Regions from separate parts of the Massilia sp. Soil_C_3 genome, predicted to be linked through region 3. Evidence: predicted binding sites of a transcription regulator. Region 3 holds the regulator's gene; each other region holds the start of a gene.
The links. The regulator sigma-54, encoded in region 3, starts transcription at its own class of promoters, with help from an activator protein. The targets are predictions, from matches to a motif close to TGGCANGNAANCTGCTTT.
Positions count from the first base shown of each region.

Region 1: AC3A6F_RS13685 (PEP-CTERM sorting domain-containing protein) is a predicted target of sigma-54. The motif match lies at 2,053-2,070, and genes of this name have one in related genera.
Region 2: AC3A6F_RS22755 (circularly permuted type 2 ATP-grasp protein) is a predicted target of sigma-54. The motif match lies at 2,643-2,660, and genes of this name have one in related genera.
Region 4: glnA (type I glutamate--ammonia ligase) is a predicted target of sigma-54. The motif match lies at 2,554-2,571, and genes of this name have one in related genera.

Region 1 covers NZ_JBDGJG010000006.1:162,490-167,398, forward strand. The annotation lists gene dnaJ (molecular chaperone DnaJ) at 1-62, shown strand, start outside; gene can (carbonate dehydratase) at 264-962, shown strand; gene AC3A6F_RS13680 (nucleotide pyrophosphohydrolase) at 940-1,308, shown strand; gene AC3A6F_RS13685 (PEP-CTERM sorting domain-containing protein) at 1,435-1,989, opposite strand; gene AC3A6F_RS13690 (gamma-glutamyl-gamma-aminobutyrate hydrolase family protein) at 2,402-3,181, shown strand; gene AC3A6F_RS13695 (glutamine synthetase family protein) at 3,262-4,632, shown strand; gene AC3A6F_RS13700 (high affinity choline transporter 1) at 4,782-4,909, opposite strand, start outside.
Region 2 covers NZ_JBDGJG010000012.1:100,168-105,076, forward strand. The annotation lists gene AC3A6F_RS22750 (transglutaminase family protein) at 1-2,506, opposite strand, end outside; gene AC3A6F_RS22755 (circularly permuted type 2 ATP-grasp protein) at 2,683-4,095, shown strand; gene AC3A6F_RS22760 (alpha-E domain-containing protein) at 4,097-4,909, shown strand, end outside.
Region 3 covers NZ_JBDGJG010000013.1:101,581-106,489, reverse strand. The annotation lists gene lptA (lipopolysaccharide transport periplasmic protein LptA) at 1-470, shown strand, start outside; gene lptB (LPS export ABC transporter ATP-binding protein) at 467-1,234, shown strand; gene AC3A6F_RS23525 (RNA polymerase factor sigma-54) at 1,246-2,724, shown strand; gene hpf (ribosome hibernation-promoting factor, HPF/YfiA family) at 2,800-3,159, shown strand; gene AC3A6F_RS23515 (enoyl-CoA hydratase/isomerase family protein) at 3,285-4,370, shown strand; gene AC3A6F_RS23510 (DUF5694 domain-containing protein) at 4,455-4,909, shown strand, end outside.
Region 4 covers NZ_JBDGJG010000001.1:471,660-476,568, reverse strand. The annotation lists gene glnL (nitrogen regulation protein NR(II)) at 1-387, opposite strand, end outside; gene AC3A6F_RS02180 (DUF4124 domain-containing protein) at 399-914, opposite strand; gene glnA (type I glutamate--ammonia ligase) at 1,076-2,491, opposite strand; gene AC3A6F_RS02170 (rhodanese-like domain-containing protein) at 2,809-3,264, shown strand; gene AC3A6F_RS02165 (hypothetical protein) at 3,261-4,004, shown strand.

The DNA of each region.
Region 1 (4,909 bases), on a different contig from region 3:
GCGCCAAGCACAGCCCGCAAAGCAAGGGCTGGATGGACAAGGTCAAGGACTTCTTCGAATAAGCTGTTGTACTCAACCGCCGGCGGGCACATGCCCCCGGCGGTTTTTTTTCGCCTGGTCCGGCCGCAGCCAGCCGCCACGCAACGCTGTTACACTTCACGTATTTTGAGGAGCACCGCCGAAACGTCCGCACAAGATGGGCCCGGCAACGTCGAACGGGAAGCCTCCCGCCCGACGGCAACACGACAATATAAGGAATCACGATGGACAAGTACAAGACCAAGGGACTGACCGCGGCGGAGCTGTTTGAGCGGAATCGCACCTGGGCCGCCTCGATGGTGGCCGAAGACCCGAACTTCTTCAAGGCGCTGCAAGACCAGCAGGCGCCCGAATACCTGTGGATTGGCTGCTCGGACAGCCGCGTGCCGGCCAACGAGCTGCTGGGCATGGCGCCGGGCGAGCTGTTCGTGCACCGGAACATCGCCAATGTGGTCGTGCACTCCGACCTGAACTGCCTGTCGGTGCTGCAGTTCGCGATCGACGTACTCAAGGTCAAGCACATCATCATCTGCGGCCACTACGGCTGCTCGGGCGTGCATGCGGCGCTGACAGACATCCGCGTCGGCCTGGCCGACAACTGGCTCGGCCACGTGCGCGACGTGCGCGAGAAGCACGGAAAATACCTGGGCAACGTGGCCGGCCGCGCCGCCACCAACCGCCTGGTCGAACTGAACGTGGCCGAACAGGTCATGAACACCGCCCACACCACCATCGTGCGCGACGCCTGGGAACGCGGCCAGCCGCTGACCATCCACAGCTGGGTGTATGGCGTGCACGACGGCCTGCTGCGTGACCTGGGCATCACGGTCAGCAGCTTCGACGAGATCGCGCCGAAGCTCGAGCGCGTACTCAACGGCTACCTGGACGGCGGAGACGTGCGTGACGAACGCCGCGGACAGTGATCTCGCGCGCCTGCGCGCCATCGTCCGTACCTTCGTCGACGAGCGCGACTGGGACCAGTTCCACACACCCAAGAACCTCGCCTCGGCCCTCTCCGTCGAGGCGGCCGAGTTGCTGGAGCATTTCCAGTGGCTGCAGTCGGGCCGCGCCGACGAACTCGGCGCCGGCAAGCTGAACGAGGTGCGCCACGAGATGGCCGACGTGCTGGTGTACCTGGTGCGGCTGGCCGACAAGCTGGACGTCGACCTGTTCCAGGCGGTGGAAGAGAAGATGGTGCTCAACCGCGCCAAGTATCCTGCCGAACTTGTGCGCGGCGATATGCGCAAGTACGACGAATACAAGAAGTAGCGTGAAGGCTTGCCTTCCACGCGCTCGACCTGCGCCTGCAGGCGAGCAGGACCTGCCGCGGCGCCGCCCGCGGCAGGTCCTTCAAGCCAGGTTGGCGACGTCGTCGCCGACCATGGCAGGGGCTGGTCAATCCTTGCGCTGCCTGCGACGGCGGGTGGCAGCCACACCCAGCATGCCGGCGCCGAGCGTGAGCAGGGTAGCCGGTTCAGGCACTTCGCTGACCACCGGCCTGGTGATGTCGGCCGTCAGCCGCGAGTCGTCGAACCAGACGTCCTGCTGGAGACAGGTAAAGATGAAGGGGGTGCAGCCCACGCTGATCGACACGTCCACGACGCCCGTGGCCTGCAACAAGGTCGCGACATCGAAGACGTAGTTCTGCCCGAAGAACGAAACGTTGTGAATCGTGTGCGACGTGAGATTGTTGAACGACAGCGTCACCGATTCGCGCACGATGGAGAACGGATCGGTCAGGTCGTACAGGTCGACGACCAGCGAGGCCCAATTGACCGTCGGACCTGGCAGGCCGAAGCCTGTCATGTCGTGGGTGTACGAAAATGGATTGTTGGTCGTAATTCGTACGTCGATCGGGTTGTAATAATCGGAAATCATTTCCGCGTTGGCGCTACCAGCTGCGCACATCCCCAAGGTTGCAACAGCAAGCATTTTTTTCAGGACTTTCATGATTACCCTCCGTTTTGGTTTGATTTCGAGTAACACGTCGCTTCGATATGAAGCATGGGGCACTATGCAAGTCGCGTGCCACTGTTGAGCGTTTGATTAAAATCAAAGGCTTACCCAAAACGCATGGAATTTTTACCAACTGTATGTAACTTTGCCCGACACCACCAAATGGTGTAGGGACTTTGTCTGCCTGTTTTTTTCCCGTTCACATTGATCTAAGAACGTTTCGTGACGGCCCGTAACGTGTGGGCAGGGCTCGCCGATGTCCGTTAAGCTTTTGACATGGAATCGCATTTTTATTAGCAGATCGGCAGGAGAAACGCCCCGCTGGCGTTGTGTTTGATCTGGATTAAAGGCCCCCGCGCTGGATCCGGTTGTTTCGGTCTCGTGCGCTTAACACAAGGTAGAACCCATGCGCCCCATCGTCATCGTTCCCGCATGCACGCGAGATTTCGGCGAGCACCCGTATCACGCGGCCCAGCACAAGTATGTCGACGCCGTCACCCTCGGCGCCGATTGCGCGTCCCTGATCCTGCCGTCGCTCGGCGCGTCGCTGGACCTGGACACCATGTTCGGCACCATCGACGGCATCATGCTGACCGGTTCGGCATCGAATGTGCATCCCAGTTATTACTCTGAGGAAGTGCTCGATCCCTCGCTGCCCCAGGATCCGGCGCGCGACCAGACCACCTTGCCGCTGATCCGTGAGGCGGTGCGGCGCGGTGTGCCGATCATCGCGATCTGCCGCGGCTTCCAGGAGATGAACGTGGCGCTGGGCGGCAGCCTGCACCAGGCGGTGCAGACCGTCGCCGGCAAGTTCGACCACCGCGAGAAAGCCGAGTTGGGCATGGATGAGCAGTACGGCGACGCCCACAACGTCAGCCTGTGCCCCGGCGGCTTGCTGGAGCGCATCCTGGGCGTGCCCGAGATCCCCGTCAATTCGCTGCACGGGCAGGGCGTGAACGAACTGGCGCCCGGCCTGACGGTCGAAGCTCTGGCGGAAGACGGTCTGGTGGAGGCGTTTACCGTGTCGAACGCGCCCGGTTTCACCTTGGCCGTGCAGTGGCATCCCGAGTGGCGCATCCAGCACAATCCGTATTCGATGAAGATGTTCGGGGCCTTCGGCCAGGCGTGCCGCGAGTATCACGAACGACGCTGCGAGAATTACGAACGGCGCCGGAGCGCCGTATGAGCGCCTCTGCCAAGGGGGCGAGACCGAGGCTCTCCGACTCTCCTGCCTTCTGCACCCTTCAACGACAGTGAGGCAACTACATGGCAATTCGCGATAACTTCAGCTATACCGATATGGAAGAGTGGCTCGACGCCAAGCGGGTCACCGAGATCGAATGTCTGGTCCCCGACCTGACCGGGGTGGCTCGTGGCAAGATCCTCCCGCGCGTGAAATTCACCGATGACCGCGGCATGCGCCTGCCCGAAGTCGTGCTGGGCATGACCGTCACCGGCAACACGCCCGAACGTGACGCTGCCTACGAGCGCGCCATCTCGAGCATCGACCGCGACATGATTCTCAAGGCCGACCCGACCACCATCACCATGGTGCCGTGGGCTGCCGATCCCACCGCGCAAGTGATTCACGACTGTTACTACGCCGATGGCAAGCTGGTCGACTTCGCCCCGCGCAGCGTGCTGCGGCGCGTGCTCAAGCTGTATGAGCAGCGTGGCTGGAAGCCGGTGGTGGCGCCCGAACTCGAGTTCTATCTCACTGCCAAGAACATCGACCCCGACCTGCCGCTGGCGGCGCCTATCGGCCGCAGCGGCCGCGCCGAGACCAGCCGCCAGGTGTACAGCATCGACGCCGTCAACGAATTCGATCCGCTGTTCGAGGACATCTACGATTACTGCGAGATGATGAATCTCGACGTCGACACCCTGATCCACGAGATCGGCGCCGGCCAGATGGAGATCAACTTCCAGCACGGCGAGCCGCTGGGCCTGGCCGACAAGGTCTTCTATTTCAAGCGAACCCTGCGCGAGGCGGCGCTCAAGCACGATATGTACGCCACCTTCATGGCCAAGCCGATGGCGGGAGAGCCGGGTTCGGCGATGCATGTGCACCAGAGCGTGGTCGATGCCGAGAGCGGCAAGAACATCTTCAGCAACGACGACGGCTCTCCCTCGGCGCTGTTCCAGCAGTACATCGGCGGCCTGCAGCGCTATATGCCGTCGGCAATGGCGATCGTCGCGCCGTATGTGAATTCCTACCGACGCATCGTGCGCGAGACGGCGGCGCCGATCAACCTGCAGTGGGGCATCGACAACCGCACGGTGGGCTTCCGGGTGCCGGTGTCGGGCTCGCAAGACCGCCGCATCGAGAACCGCGTGATCGGCGCCGATGCCAATCCCTACCTGGCGCTGGCGATCACGCTGGCCTGTGGCTACCTGGGCATGACGGAAGCGATCGAACCGTCACCGATGGTGGAAGGCAATGCCTATGACATGCCGGTTGAGTTGCCGCAGGGCCTGTCCGAGGCGATCACCCTGCTGCGGCGCGAGGACCGGCTGCGCGACGTGCTGGGGGAGCGCTTTATCGACGTCTACACGGCGGTGAAGGAGCTGGAGCACCGCGAGTTCATGCAGGTGATCAGTCCGTGGGAGCGGGAGCATTTGTTGCTGCATGTTTGATTAGCCAAGCGTTATCGCTGTTCATGCGAGATTAGGTTCCCGCCTTCACGGGAACGACGTATATATGACTCGGGCCACGATCGTCGACCGTGGCCCGCACCTATCGCACGTCGTTCCCGCGGAGGCGGGAACCTAAGTATCCAACCAGCTTACGCCCGCGCCTCCAGCACATCCTGCGTCTCCCCACGATTCTTCAACACCTGCGGCGCCAGCGACCCCACCACCATGCCGATAAAGGCCGCGATCAGCCCCGCCAGCTGGCCCGGGAAGTGCTCGC
Region 2 (4,909 bases), on a different contig from region 3:
CGATCGAAAATTCGGCGCGGTGCGTATTGCCGGTCAGGTCGACCAGCAGGTTGCGCAGCAGGCGGTCGACCATCCACGGCTTGTCGCCCGGGTGCATGGTGGGCAGTACCTGGTCCATCTGCTGGAAGGCGATCGCCAGCTCGTACAGGTTGTCGTCGCGCGCCTCGTCCACCCGCGGCGCCTGGCTGGTCGGCCCGATGAAGGTGCCCGAGAACAGGTAGGACAGGGCCGGATGGATTTGCCAGTAGGTGATCAGGCTCTTGAGCAGGTCGGGGCGGCGCAGCATCGGGCTGTCTTCGGCGGTGGCGCCGCCCAGGGTGGCGTGGTTGCCGCCGCCGGTGCCGGTATGGCGGCCGTCGTGCATGAATTTCTCGGTGCCCAGGCGCGTGAGGCGCGCTTCCTGGTACAGGGTCGTCATATTGTGCACCAGCTCGTCCCAGGTGGCCGCCGGATGGATGTTGACCTCGATGACGCCCGGATCGGGTGTGACGCTGAGCAGCTTGATGCGCGGGTCGCGCGGCGGCGCATAGCCTTCGATCCGCAGCTTCATCTTGAGCCTGGCGGCCGTGGCCTCGACCGCCGCCACCAGCGCCAGGTAATCCTCGATGCGTTTTTGCGGCGGCATGAAGACGTGCAGGCGCCCGCCGCGCACTTCGACGCACAGCGCGGTATGGATCACGTCGCGCGGCGCGGACTCAGTTGGGGCGGCCGGGGCGGCCGCCTTGCCGGCCTTGTCCGCCGATTTGCCGGCGGCAAGGCCGAGCACCGGGCGCTTGTCTTTTTTCGCCGCCGGCAGCGCGGCGCGCGGCGCGAACGGGTCGACGTCGAAATCGGGATCGCGTTCCTCGGGCAGCACCCATGGCAGCGTGGCCAGCGGCAGGCGCAGGCCGATCGGCGAGTCGCCTTCGATCAGGTACAGGTTTTCGCGCCGCAGCGGCCAGGGGGAGGTGCGCCAGCTGGTGCCCAGCATGACGGCCGGATCGTATTCCCTCGCCTGCAATGGCAGCACGTAGCCGGCCACCTGGCCCAGGCCGCGCTCGAGCAGGCGCGCCAGCCGGCGCCGTTCCTCCGGCGCCTTCAGGTCGGCCTGCAGCGGGTCCAGATTGCGCGGCAGCGCCTGCTCGCGCTGGGCCTGCAACAGCACGTCTTCATAGGCCGCGATCGCGCTGCCTGCGGGCAGGCCGAGCGTCTTGACCAGTTCCACCGTAAAGCGACCGGCGTCTTCGCTGCGATAGCCGTCGTCGAGGTGTTCGTCCGAGAACAGCTCGGGGTCGGACCACATCGGCTGGCCGTCGACGCGCCAGAAGATATTGAGCGCCCAGCGCGGCAGCGGCTCGCCCGGATACCATTTGCCCTGGCCGTAATGGAGCATGCCGCCCGGTGCGAAGTGCTCCTTCAGCCGGTGCATCAGGTTGCCGGCCAGCTCGCGCTTCTTGTCGCCGTGGGCGAGGGTATTCCATTCCGGCCCGTCCATATCGTCGATCGAGACGAAAGTGGGTTCGCCCCCCTGGGTCAGGCGCACGTCCTGGGCCTGCAGATCGGCATCGACCTGCCGGCCCAGGCGGTCGATGGCTTGCCAATCCTGTTCGGTATAGGGCTTGGTCACGCGCGGATCTTCATGGATGCGGGTGACCTTCATCTCATGGACGAAGGTGACTTCGGCCTTGTCCGAAAAGCCCGTGACCGGCGCGGCCGACGACGGCATCGCCGTGCAGGCGAGCGGAATATGGCCTTCGCCGGCCAGCATGCCCGAAGTCGGGTCGAGCCCGATCCAGCCGGCGCCGGGGATGTACACCTCGGTCCACGCATGCAGGTCGGTGAAGTCTTCGAGCGGGCCGCTGGGGCCGTCGAGTGCGGCCTGGTCGGCGCTCAGCTGGATCAGGTAGCCGGAGACGAAGCGTGCCGCCAGGCCCAGCTCGCGCAGGATCTGCACCAGCAGCCAGCCGGTGTCGCGGCAGGAGCCGGAGCCTTTTTCGAGCGTGTCTTCCGGCGTCTGCACCCCCGGCTCCATCCTCAGCAGGTAAGCGACGTCGCGCTGCAGGCGCTGGTTGATGGCCACCAGGAAGTCATTGGTGCTCATGGGCTTGGCCAGCAGGTCGGCGCGCATCGCGGCGACCCATTCCAGAAGCCGCGGACCGGGCGCTTCGGCCTGGACGTAGGGACTCAGCTCGGTCTTGAGCGCGGCTGGATAGGCAAAGGGAAAGGTCTCGGCATAGCTCTCGATGAAGAAATCGAAGGGGTTGATGACGGTCATGTCCGCAACCAGGTCGACCGTGAACTCGAGGATGTCCGTCGCTTCGGGGAAGACGAAACGTCCGATGTAATTGCCGTAGGGGTCTTGTTGCCAGTTGATGAAATGGTCTTGCGGCTGCACCGTCAGCGAATACGACAGGATCGGGGTGCGCGCATGGGGCGCCGGGCGCAGGCGCACTTCATGCGGCGACAGCTTTACCAGCCGGTCGTAGCGATAGCTGGTCTTGTGGTGTAGCGCGATACGGATGGCCATGGGAGAGTGCCTTTCGGGTGCGGCGCGGGTCGATGTCCGCGCGTTTTTCAGGCGCAAAAAATTGGCGCAGTTCAGGGGTGTTTAAGCATGATTTGTACCCGCAATATAATCCATCCATCAAATGCGCTCGCACCGCTGGCACGTTTCTTGATAGCACTTCTTGGCAGGAGGAACCGATGCCACACTTTTACAATGAAATGTATTCCGATGCGGCAACTGTACGGCCTCACTATGGCGCGTTCGCCAATTGGCTCGGACAGCAGCCGTCCCATCTGATCGACCAGAAACGGGCCGAAGCCGAACTCAATTTCCAGCGGGTGGGCATCACCTTCGCCGTCTACGGCGATAACGCCGGCAAGGAGCGGCTGATCCCGTTCGACATCATTCCGCGCGTGATCAACGCCGCGGAGTGGACCCGGCTGCAGGCCGGCCTGGTCCAGCGCGTAACGGCCCTGAATCGCTTCCTGCACGACGTCTATCACGACCAGACGATCCTCAAGGCGGGCATCATTCCGCCGGAGCGGATCCTGAACAATGCGCAGTACCGGCCCGCCATGCAGGGCGTCAAGCTGCCGTCCGACATCTATGCCCACATTGCCGGCGTCGATATCGTGCGCGCAGGCGAGGGCGAGTTCTACGTCCTGGAAGACAATCTGCGCGTGCCGTCGGGCGTGTCGTACATGCTGGAAAACCGCAAGATGATGATGCGGCTGTTCCCGGCGCTGTTCGCGCGCAACCGGGTGGCGCCGGTCGAGCATTATCCCGACCTGCTGCTCGACAACCTGCGCACCGTGGCGCCGCACGGCAGCCAGGACCCGACCGTGGTCGTGCTCACGCCCGGCATGCATAACTCGGCCTATTTCGAGCACGCCTTCCTGGCCCAGCAGATGGGCGTGGCGCTGGTGCAGGGGCAAGACCTGTACGTCAGCGGCGCCACCGTCTACATGCGCACCACGCGCGGGCCGAAGCAGGTCGACGTGATCTATCGGCGGATCGACGACGACTACCTCGATCCGCTCGCGTTTCGTCCCGAATCCACGCTGGGCGTGCCGGGCCTGCTCGACGCGGTGCGCGCCGGCCGGGTGACGCTGGCCAATGCCATCGGCACCGGCGTGGCCGACGACAAGTCGATCTACCCGTATGTGCCGGACATGATCGAGTTCTACCTGGGCGAAAAGCCGATCCTCAACAACGTGCCGACCTACCAGTGCCGGAAGAAGGAAGACCTCGCCTATACCCTGTCCAGGCTGCCGGAACTGGTGGTCAAGGAAGTGCACGGCGCCGGCGGCTACGGCATGCTGGTCGGGCCGGCCTCGACCGCGGCCGAGATCGAGGCGTTCCGCGCGCGCCTGGTGGCCAATCCGGAGGGCTATATCGCCCAGCCGACGCTGGCGTTGTCGGCCTGCCCCACCTATGTCGAGTCGGGCATCGCGCCGCGCCATATCGACCTGCGCCCCTTCGTCTTGTCGGGCAAGACCGTGTCGATGGTGCCGGGCGGGCTCACCCGCGTCGCATTGCAGGAAGGGTCGCTGGTGGTGAACTCGTCGCAGGGCGGCGGCACGAAAGACACCTGGATACTGGAGAATTAGCATGTTGAGCCGCACCGCAGATCATTTGTACTGGATGGCCCGCTATACCGAACGGGCGGAGAACACTGCGCGCATGCTCGACGTGCGCGTCCAGTATTCGCTGATGCCGCAATCGGAGCGCGCCGAGCAGCAGGGCTGGCGCACCATGCTGGGTGTGTCCGAACTGGAATCGCAGTTCTCGGCCAAGTACGGCGCGCTGACGCAGAAGGACGTCATCGACTTCATGGTGCGCGATCCGGACAATATGTCGTCGATCACCAGCTGCCTGCGGGCGGCGCGCGAGAATGCGCGGGCCGTGCGCGGCACCCTGACCACCGAGGTATGGGAGACCGAAAACACCACCTGGCTCATGCTGCAGCAGCACCTGAAGGACCGCCTGTTCGAGCGCGATCCCAGCCAGTTCCTGGAATGGGTCAAGTACCGCTCGCACATGTCGCGCGGCGTTACGCTGGGCACGATGCTGCAGGACGAAGCGTTCAACTTCATTCGCCTGGGCACCTTCTTGGAACGGGCCGACAATACTGCGCGCATCCTCGACGTCAAGTTCAGGTTCCTGGCGTCGGACACGATCCAGGCCGGGGCCCAGGGCGAGTTCTACTACCTGGCGGCGCTGTTGCGCTCGGTATCGGCGTTCGAGATCTACCGCAAGGTGTATCGCGACGCCATCACGCCGGAAAGGGTGGCGGCGCTCCTGATCGGGAACGAAAAGATGCCGCGCTCGTTGGTCGCCTGCATGTGCGCCGTCGTCGCCAACCTGCACGATGTGCGCAATGAGCTGTCGCACGACACCGAGCGCCTGGCCGAAGGGCTGTAC
Region 3 (4,909 bases):
CCGCGCAGGTCGAATACGATTCCGCCGATCTCGACGGGGTCAACGGCGTGCGCACCCTTACCGGTAACGTGATTCTCACCCGCGGTACGCTGTTGCTCAAGGCCGACCGCGCCGTGGTCAGGGAAACGCCCGAAGGCTATATGACGGTGACACTCACCGCCAACAACGGCAAGCTCACTACGTTCCGCCAGAAGCGCGACGGCGGTCCCAACCTGTGGGTCGAGGGCCAGGCCGAGCGCATCGAGTACGACGAGCGCGCCGAGCTGGTGCGCCTGTACTCGAATGCCCTCATCAAGGAACTGGAAAACGATCAACTGAGCAACCAGGTCACCGGCCCTTTCATCTCGTATGACAGCCGCAAGGAAGTGGCCACCGTGCGCAACGATGTCAGCGGCCAGAGCAAGGTTGGGGGCGGCCGCGGCACCCTGATCCTGTCGCCGAAACGTACGCCTGCGGGAGCCGCCCAATGACGGCGATTCCGATGGATCTGGGCGATTGCAGCACCCTGGTCGTCAAAGGCCTGCAGAAAAGCTATGGCAAGCGCCTGGTGGTGCGCGACGTGTCGCTGCAGGTCGAATGCGGTGAAGTGGTCGGCTTGCTGGGCCCGAACGGCGCCGGCAAGACGACCTCGTTCTACATGATCGTCGGCCTGGTGCCGTCGGACGCCGGGTCGATCGACATCAACGGCACCGACATCACCAGCCTGCCGATCCACCGCCGCGCCGTATTGGGCCTGTCCTACCTGCCGCAAGAGGCCTCGGTATTTCGCAAGCTGACGGTGGAAGATAACATCCGCGCCGTGCTCGAGCTGCAGAAGGACAACGGCAAGCCGCTGTCGAAAGACCAGATCAACGAGCGCCTCGACACCTTGCTGGCCGACCTGCAGATCGAGAAGCTGCGCGAGAATCCGGCGCTGTCGCTGTCGGGCGGCGAACGCCGCCGCGTGGAGATCGCGCGCGCGCTGGCGACCAATCCGCGCTTCGTGCTGCTCGACGAACCGTTCGCCGGCGTCGACCCGATCGCCGTGATCGAGATCCAGCGCATCGTGCGCTTCCTGAAGGAGCGCCGGATCGGTGTCCTGATCACCGACCACAACGTGCGCGAGACGCTCGGCATCTGTGACCGCGCCTACATCATCAACCAGGGCGCGGTGCTTGCCTCCGGCCGCCCTGACGACATCATCGCGGACGAGTCGGTGCGCCGCGTGTACCTGGGTGAACACTTCCGCATGTGAGCCACGCCTAGATGAAACAGTCCCTGCAACTTCGCACTTCGCAGCACCTCGCGCTTACGCCGCAACTGCAGCAGTCGATCCGGTTGCTGCAACTGTCGACGCTCGAGCTGCACCAGGAGATCGAGCAGATACTGGGCGATAACCCCTTGCTCGAGCGGCTCGACGATCCGCTCGACCGATCGGTGCGTTTGCTGGCCGATGGCGCCATCAACAACGCACCGGCCATCGGCGAGGCGCCGCCGGCGCCCGGCCAGCAGGCCGAAGGGGATGGGGCTGTGGCCAAGGAAGGCGAGGGTTTCGAGGGCGGCGCCGAGGGCGAGCGCAGCGACGCCGACTGGGGCGAAGGCGGAGGATCATCTTCAGGCGGCGGTGGCGAGGACGAGGACGGCCGCCCGCAGCTGGAAGCCTGCGCCATCACCCTGCGCGAACACCTGATGGAACAGGTGCGCGAAGCCACCCTGTCGGCGCGCGACCGTGCGCTGGCCGAGCTGGTGATCGATGCGCTGGACGACAACGGCTACCTCGAAGAACCGCTCGACGAGATCCATGCGCGGCTGCCCGAAGAACTCGACATCGAGATCGACGAGCTGCGCTGCGCGCTTGCGCTGGTGCAGAGCATGGACCCGGTGGGCGTCGGCGCGCGCAGCGCGGCCGAGTGCCTGGCGCTGCAGATCCGGCGCATGCCGGGTGTGCCGATGGTCACGCGGCGCATGGCCCTGACCATCGTCGAGGGTTACCTGAGCTGGTTCGCCCAGCGCGAATACAGCAAGCTGAAAAAAGCGCTCGACTGCGACGACGAAGACTTGCGCGAGGTGCAGGCCGTGGTGCGCCAATGCAATCCGCATCCGGGCGCGGCGTTCGCCTCGAACGTGTCGGACTACGTGGTGCCTGACGTGATCGTGCGCCGTTCCAAGAGCGGCTGGGCTGTCACATTGAATCCGGACGTGATGCCGCGCCTGCGCGTAAACAGCCTGTACGCGAGCCTCCTCAAGCAGGGCAAGAGCGAGGCGCAGATGGGCGCGCAGCTGCAGGAAGCGAAGTGGCTCATCAAGAATATGCGCCAGCGTTTCGACACCATCCTGCGCGTGGCGGAGGCGATCGTCGAGCGCCAGCGCAACTTTTTCTCCCATGGCGCGGTTGCCATGCGGCCCCTTGTTTTACGTGAGATAGCTGATACACTAGGCCTACACGAGAGCACAATTTCTCGTGTCACAACGCAGAAATACATGCTGACCCCGCACGGCATGTTTGAGTTGAAGTATTTCTTCGGCAGCCACGTTGCCACCGAGGCGGGAGGCGAAGCATCCTCGACGGCAATCCGTGCGCTCATTGCACAATTGACAGGAGCAGAAGACCCTAGGAACCCTTTATCCGATAGCAAGATCGCGGAGATGCTCGGGGAACAAGGCATGGTCATCGCGCGCCGCACGGTTGCAAAATACCGTGAAGCCCTCAAGATACCCCCTGTAAGCCTCCGCAAGTCCTTGTAACTGCGCCGTCCACAGACATCGTGCCTTGTCGCGTCGATGTGGTCCACACGGTGCAAAATTTTCAAAGGAGTGTGTATGAACCTCACAATCAGTGGCCATCATCTCGAAGTAACCCCCGCCATCCGTGAATACGTTCAGAATAAGCTCGAGCGCATCATTCGCCATTTCGACCAGGTGATCGACACCCACGTCTTCCTAGCCGTCGACAACCTCACTGAAAAAGAAAAAAGGCAAAAAGCAGAGATCAACGTCCAGGTGTCGGGAAAGACCCTGCACGTGGCCAGCGTCGCACAAGACCTGTACGCCGCGATCGATACGCTGATGGATAAGCTGGACCGACAGATCCTCAAACACAAGCAGCAACTGAAAGACCATAGCCGTACGTCGATCAAACGCATGCCGGATAACGGCGGCGAAGACGCTGCTGTCGCCTGATCAGGCGCAGGGCTCACACTAGCTAAGGGCGTCTGAGGGGACGCCCTTTTTGCATCCAGCCTCCCCGGTATTACGCGCATCTATGTGTTCGGTAAAATGCATGTCTCTCCATTACGGATTACGCCATGACCGACCACGTCCTGACCCGCATCGCCAACCGCACCGGCATCATTACCCTGGACCGCCCGAAGGCGCTCAATTCGCTGTCGCTCGAGATGGTGCGCGCGCTGACCGACGTGCTGCGCGCCTGGCGGCATGACGGGCAGGTCGAAGCGGTCGTACTGACCAGCAGCAGCGAGAAGGCCTTGTGCGCGGGCGGCGACATCCGTTTCTTCCATGAGGTCGGGCATGCGGGGCCGATGGGCGGCAGCGCGCTGCTCGAGGATTTCTTCACCGAAGAATACGCGCTGAACCACCTGATCCATTTTTATCCGAAGCCTTACATCGCCATCATGGATGGCGTCGTGATGGGCGGCGGCATGGGCATCGCCCAGGGCGGCCCGGACTGCGGCCTGCGCATCGTGACCGAGCGCACGAAAATGGCCATGCCCGAGGTGAACATCGGCCTGTTCCCCGACGTCGGCGGCAGCCACTTCCTGTCGCATGCGCCGGGACAGCTCGGCAACTACCTGGGCCTGACCGGGCTGACGATCGGCGCCGCCGACGCGCTGTATATCGGGCTGGCCGACGTGTTCGTGCCAAGCGACGAGCTGCCGGCCCTGCAGGCATTGATCGCGTCCACGCAAGGCGCCGGCTTGCCGGCGGCGATCCGCGCCTTCGCGGCGCCGTTTGCTGCGATGGCGGGGGCAAGCGAATTGCAGGTCCGGCGCAAGAGCATCGATGCGCATTTCGGCGCGGCGTCGGTGGCTGCGATCATGGGATCGCTCGAAGGCGACGCAACACCGTTCGCACACAAGGCGCTGGCCGCCATGCGCCAGCGTTCGCCCCTGTTGATGTGCGTGACCCACGAGCTGCTGGCGCGCGGCGCCGCGCTCGACGTGGCCGACTGCCTGCGCATGGAACGCTCGCTGGTGCGGCGCAATTTCGAGCATGGCGAAGTGCTGGAAGGCATACGCGCACTGGTGATCGACAAGGACAATGCGCCACAATGGAATCCACCATCGCTTGCCGAGGTCACCCCAGAGATGGTGGCGCGCTTCTTCGCGCCGGTGTGGCCAGAGCATGCGCATCCGCTCAGGCATCTCGCATAATCCGCTGCGTGCATATCCATTTTTGCGTGACAGCGTAGCGACGGGGTGTGAACATCGGGTCCTCATGATTTGAAAGGAAGACCGATGCGCCTGTGTGCCCTGCTGATCTCGATGACTTTATGCGGCAGCGCCGCCGCGCAAGACTACCAGCCCGCCTTCGATCCGAGCCGGCTCAAGGGTCCCACGACAGGACCGGTCAACGAGATCATGGTGCTTGGCTCGCCTCACCTGGCGCATTTACCCAAGACCTTCCAGGCGTCGAGCCTGGCCCCGCTGAACGAACGGCTCGCGGCCTGGAAGCCGCAGGCGATCGCGGTCGAGGACCGCTCGGGGCCGCAGTGCGATTTCATGCGCCGCCACCCGGCGCGGTATGCGGAGACGGTCAAGACCTATTGCCGGGATACCGCGGCGGCGAAGGCCGCGACCGGGCTGGATGTCCAGCAAGCGACGGCAGAATTGGACAAGATGCTGAGCGAGTGGCCGGCGGCGCCGTCGGCGGCCCAGCGACGCCGCCTGGCGGCCGTGCTCCTGGCCGGCGG
Region 4 (4,909 bases), on a different contig from region 3:
GATGCGCTCCTCGCGGTCGAGCTTCAACTGCTGCACGTTCTCGCGCAGCTCGATCAGGAGGGTGCCGTCGCCCAGCGCGCTGACGATGCTGTTCACGTGCAGCGGCTCGCGGTTATTGCGCTGCAGGGTCAGGTCCTGGCGCAGGTCGGCGTACTGGTGGGCCAGCGCCTGGCCGATCAGGGCGGCCAGCTCGGCGCCATTCTGGAACAATTCGGGCAGGCGATGGCGCTGCAGCGACTTGAGCGACAGCTCCATCAGGTTCTCGGCGGCGGCGTTCGCATACAGCACTTCGCCCTCGGCGCCGGTCAGCAGCACGGCCGAGGCCAGCAGGTCGAGGCCGGCGTAGCGCGCCGGATCGCCCGCATCAAAAGCGGGAACGTCGTTCATGGGTGGCAGGGTCATCTGATATTGCCGATCTCGCGCCGCAGCGCCTCGATATTGCGTTCAGTACGGTTGATCTCGTCGCGCATCGTCACCACCCGCTCCTGGTACTTGGCGTAATTACGCTCATTGCCCTGGCGCTCGGGCTCGCCGTTGTTGAACACTTTTTTGAGCTCGAGCAGCTTGCGCTCCTCGATGCGCAATTCGTCGCCCAGGATCTCGCGCCGCTCGTCGTCGCGCGCGCGCTGCACCACATTGTCCACGCGCGGGAAGCTGGACGGCGTGCTGCTGGCGGCCGGGGCCGGCGCGCTGGCCGAATCCGATCCGCCCGACGAACGCGGGGCCGGGATCGGCTTTGATGCCGCCGGCGGCGAACTGTAGCCGGTATCGATCAGCTGGCACTTGCCGACCTTGACGTCGGTGTACAGCGGGCGGCCGTTGGCGTCCGTACAACGATAGATCTGGGCCTGGGCCGAGGTGCACAACAGCAGGGCGAACATGGCCACGGCGCCGTGAAAAACGATGTTTGTCATTCCTATCACTCGGTAGCTTGCATCGGCGGAAAGATGCATTGTAGTCGCGCCCGACTATACCCGAAGCAACAAAAAACGCGGGGAAAGCCATCGCTTTCCCCGCGTTTCATGGCATCGCCGTCAAGGCTGGCGATGCGCAGGCACAACAGCTTGCCAAGTGATTACGACGAATAGTACATGTCGAATTCGGCTGGGTGCGGGGTCATGCGCAGACGCTGCACTTCGTTCATCTTCAGCTCGATGTAGGCATCGATCATGCTGTCGCTGAACACGCCGCCGCGGGTCAGGAACTCGCGGTCCTTGTCCAGGGCTTCCAGCGCTTCTTCGAGCGAGGCGCACACGGTCGGGATCAGCTTGTCTTCTTCCGGCGGCAGGTGGTACAGGTCCTTGGTGGCGGCTTCGCCCGGGTGGATCTTGTTCTGGATGCCGTCCAGGCCGGCCATCAGCAGCGCAGCGAAGCACAGGTAGACGTTGGCCAGTGGGTCCGGGAAGCGGGTCTCGATGCGGCGGCCTTTCGGGTTCGCCACGTGCGGGATGCGGATCGAGGCCGAACGGTTACGTGCCGAATAGGCCAGCTTGACCGGGGCTTCGTAGCCAGGCACCAGGCGCTTGTACGAGTTCGTGCCCGGGTTGGTGATCGCGTTCAGGGCGCGCGCGTGCTTGATGATGCCGCCGATGTAGAACAGTGCGGTTTCCGACAGGCCGGCATAGCCGTCGCCAGCGAACAGGTTCTTGCCGTCTTTCCAGATCGACTGGTGCACGTGCATGCCCGAGCCGTTGTCGCCGTTGATCGGCTTCGGCATGAAGGTTGCGGTCTTGCCATAGCTGTGGGCGACGTTCCAGATCACGTATTTCATGTTCTGGGTCCAGTCGGCGCGCTCGACCAGGGTCGAGAACTTGGTGCCGATTTCATTCTGGCCGGCGCCCGCCACTTCGTGGTGGTGCACTTCGACCGGGATGCCCATCGATTCGAGGATCAACGACATTTCCGAGCGCATGTCCTGGAACGAATCGACAGGTGGCACCGGGAAGTAGCCGCCCTTGACGGTCGGACGGTGGCCGCTGTTGCCGCCTTCGATTTCCTTGTCGGTCGCCCACGACGATTCGTCCGAATCGATCTTGACGAAGCAGCCCGACATGTCGATCTTCCAGCGGATCGAGTCGAAGATGAAGAATTCCGGTTCCGGGCCGAAGTAGGCGGTGTCGCCGATGCCCGACGATTTCAGGTAGGCTTCGGCGCGCTTGGCGATCGAGCGCGGGTCGCGGTCGTAGCCCTTGCCATCCGACGGTTCGATGACGTCGCACTGCATGAACAGCGTGGTCTCTTCCATGAACGGGTCGAGGTTGGCGGTGTTCGGGTCTGGCAGCAGGAGCATGTCCGAGGCTTCGATACCCTTCCAGCCGGCGATCGACGAACCGTCGAAGGCGTGGCCGGATTCGAATTTGTCCAGGTCGAAGTGCGACACCGGGACCGTGACGTGCTGTTCCTTGCCGCGGGTATCGGCGAAGCGTAAATCAACGAATTTGACTTCGTTGTCCTTGACCAGTTGCATTACATCTGCGGCGGACTTTGCCATTCGGAATCTCCTAATTGAAAAAAGGAAGTCGGGCCATGAGAACCGACAACTTGCATCATGTTGAAGCACGAAGCATGCCAACTTGGTGACACCCCACGTGCCCAGTTAATTGCATGAGAGCATGCACAAATCGTTCTTGGGGGACGGGCCAGTTTACCCATAAAATCGCGTCGATCGGCAGGCTTGTCGAAAGATTTACAGTGCATGCCGAATGCACCAATCAAGTGCAATCACGTGTCGATGCACCATTTAAGAGCAGGATACACTGATCCACGGTGGTGCAGCGCCTTTGGATGCCCAAAAACGGACCGAACATTATGACGACAGAAAACATTCTCGAGGCGGCGCGCCAGCGTGGCGCAGGCCAGCCCTATGCCGGTGCGGTGACGCCGCAAGAGGCGTTCGAGCTGCTTAGAAGCAGCCCGAACGTCAAACTGGTGGACGTGCGCACCAATGCCGAACGCGACTGGGTGGGCCGGGTCGCCATCCCCGACGCCCAGCATGCGGCGGTACAGTGGGCGACGTATCCGGGCGGCGTGCCGAATCCGGATTTCGGCGCCCAGTTGGAAAAAGTCGCAAACCCGGATGACATCCTGCTGTTCCTGTGCCGCTCGGGCGTGCGCTCGCGCCACAGCGCCCGCGTGGCGACCGAACTCGGTTATGCGAATGCCTTCGACATCCTCGAAGGCTTCGAGGGCGACAGGGATGGCGAAGGCCATCGCAAGACGCTCGGCGGCTGGTGCAAGGCGGGATTGCCGTGGGTGGGTGCATGAGCGACGAGGTAAGTAACCCCATCGAACGCCTGGTGGCGGCGCGCGAACTGGCCGACCAGGGCCAGTACGACGCCGCGCTGCAAGAGCTGACCTGGTTCCACGAGCATGCGCTGGAACAGGATCCGTCGCTGGCCGGTGTACGCCGTTCCTATGCGCTCGCCGATTGGGCCGTACTGGCCGAGGCCCATCCGCCGGCGGAAGCGGCGCTCGAGGCGGTGCGCGAGCGCAATGCCGCCCTGCTGCTGGCCGGCCAGGGCAACCGCGACGGCTTGTTCGACGTGGTCTCGATCGACCATGCGCGCGACCAGCCGGTGCGCACGCGCGACCTGTTCCTGCAACTGGAAACCGTGGCGCCGGCGCTGGCCGCTTCGTGCATCCGGGTCGTGCTGCCGCAGGTGATCGCCGCCGGCGACGCCGAACTTGCCGAACGCCTGATGCCGAACCCGGAAGAAAACATCCGCCAGCATGCCGACTACCTGATGGACGCCTTCCGCGAGCGCCGCAAGCGTTTCACCGCCGCGCCCAGCATCCCGGCCGAGATCCACAACTATGTGCAGGACGTGAACGCCATCCTGGACGTGCTGGCCGCGCGCGGCCGGCACGCCGACGTGCGGCGCCTCCGCCAGCTGGCCGCCGACGCGATTCCCGCCACCACCCTGCGCCGCGAAGTGCGCGCCGCGCTCGTCCCCGGCGCGCCGGCATGGTACGAGCGCGGCGTCCCGCGCCGTCGCAACGGGTAGGGTCGGCAGCTTCGCCGCCGACGCGGTGATGGTTGGCAGCGAGATCATCCGGCGCGAGAACGGCGCACATAACTACCGCCGCTCTCGCAACACCGGGGTCAGGTCTGACAATCGGACACGTTCTCAGCCTTAAAGCAGATCATTACAGCTTGGAAGAGTCGAGACAATCACGCTTTGGTTAAGGACTGCAGAGCCCGTGTCCGATTGTCAGACCTGACCCCGAAGTTCACGCTTATGGTGGCATTTGGAGTCCCCCCTAGCTGTGCTCTAGCAGATGGAGGTTGTTTAGAAATGAACCGATTAACTCAAATTGTGGGCACATGGATCCTAACGCTATCGGCGCAGGCGGATAACGGCCACATCGTGGAATACTCCTCTCACAGCCGCGGGGGAACGGAGAGTAGTGCTAACTGTCGATCTTTAGGAGGCTTCGTACTTGCGGCTGGGTGTGGACTGGGCTCTACAAAAGAAGTTACGGGTGCGCGCCCTCAACGCGTTGAGATACCGAAAACTAAAACGCTTCAGTCTCCTTTCGCCCGAGCAGTCAGCCAGGCGAAAGCTAACAGTTTGATCGAGCGGGGAATGGAAGGGTACACGGAAGTCTTAGTTCATTGCCAGAAGAGCCAATCCGTCGTCATGACGACCGCCCTACTCCGGAGCGACGCACAACGAGATCATTGCTATCGTTTTTAAGCCAAAACGCCGCGCAACACCGGGGTCAGGTCTGACATTCGGACACGTTCTCAGCCTTAAAGCAGATCATTACAGCTTGGACGGCACGAGACAATCACGCTGTGGCTAATGACTGCTCAGCCCGTGTCCGATTGTCAGACCTGACCCCGAAGTGTTGTCAGACCTGACCCCGAAGTTCTCGAGCGCGGAGTCCCGCGCCGTCGCAACGAACG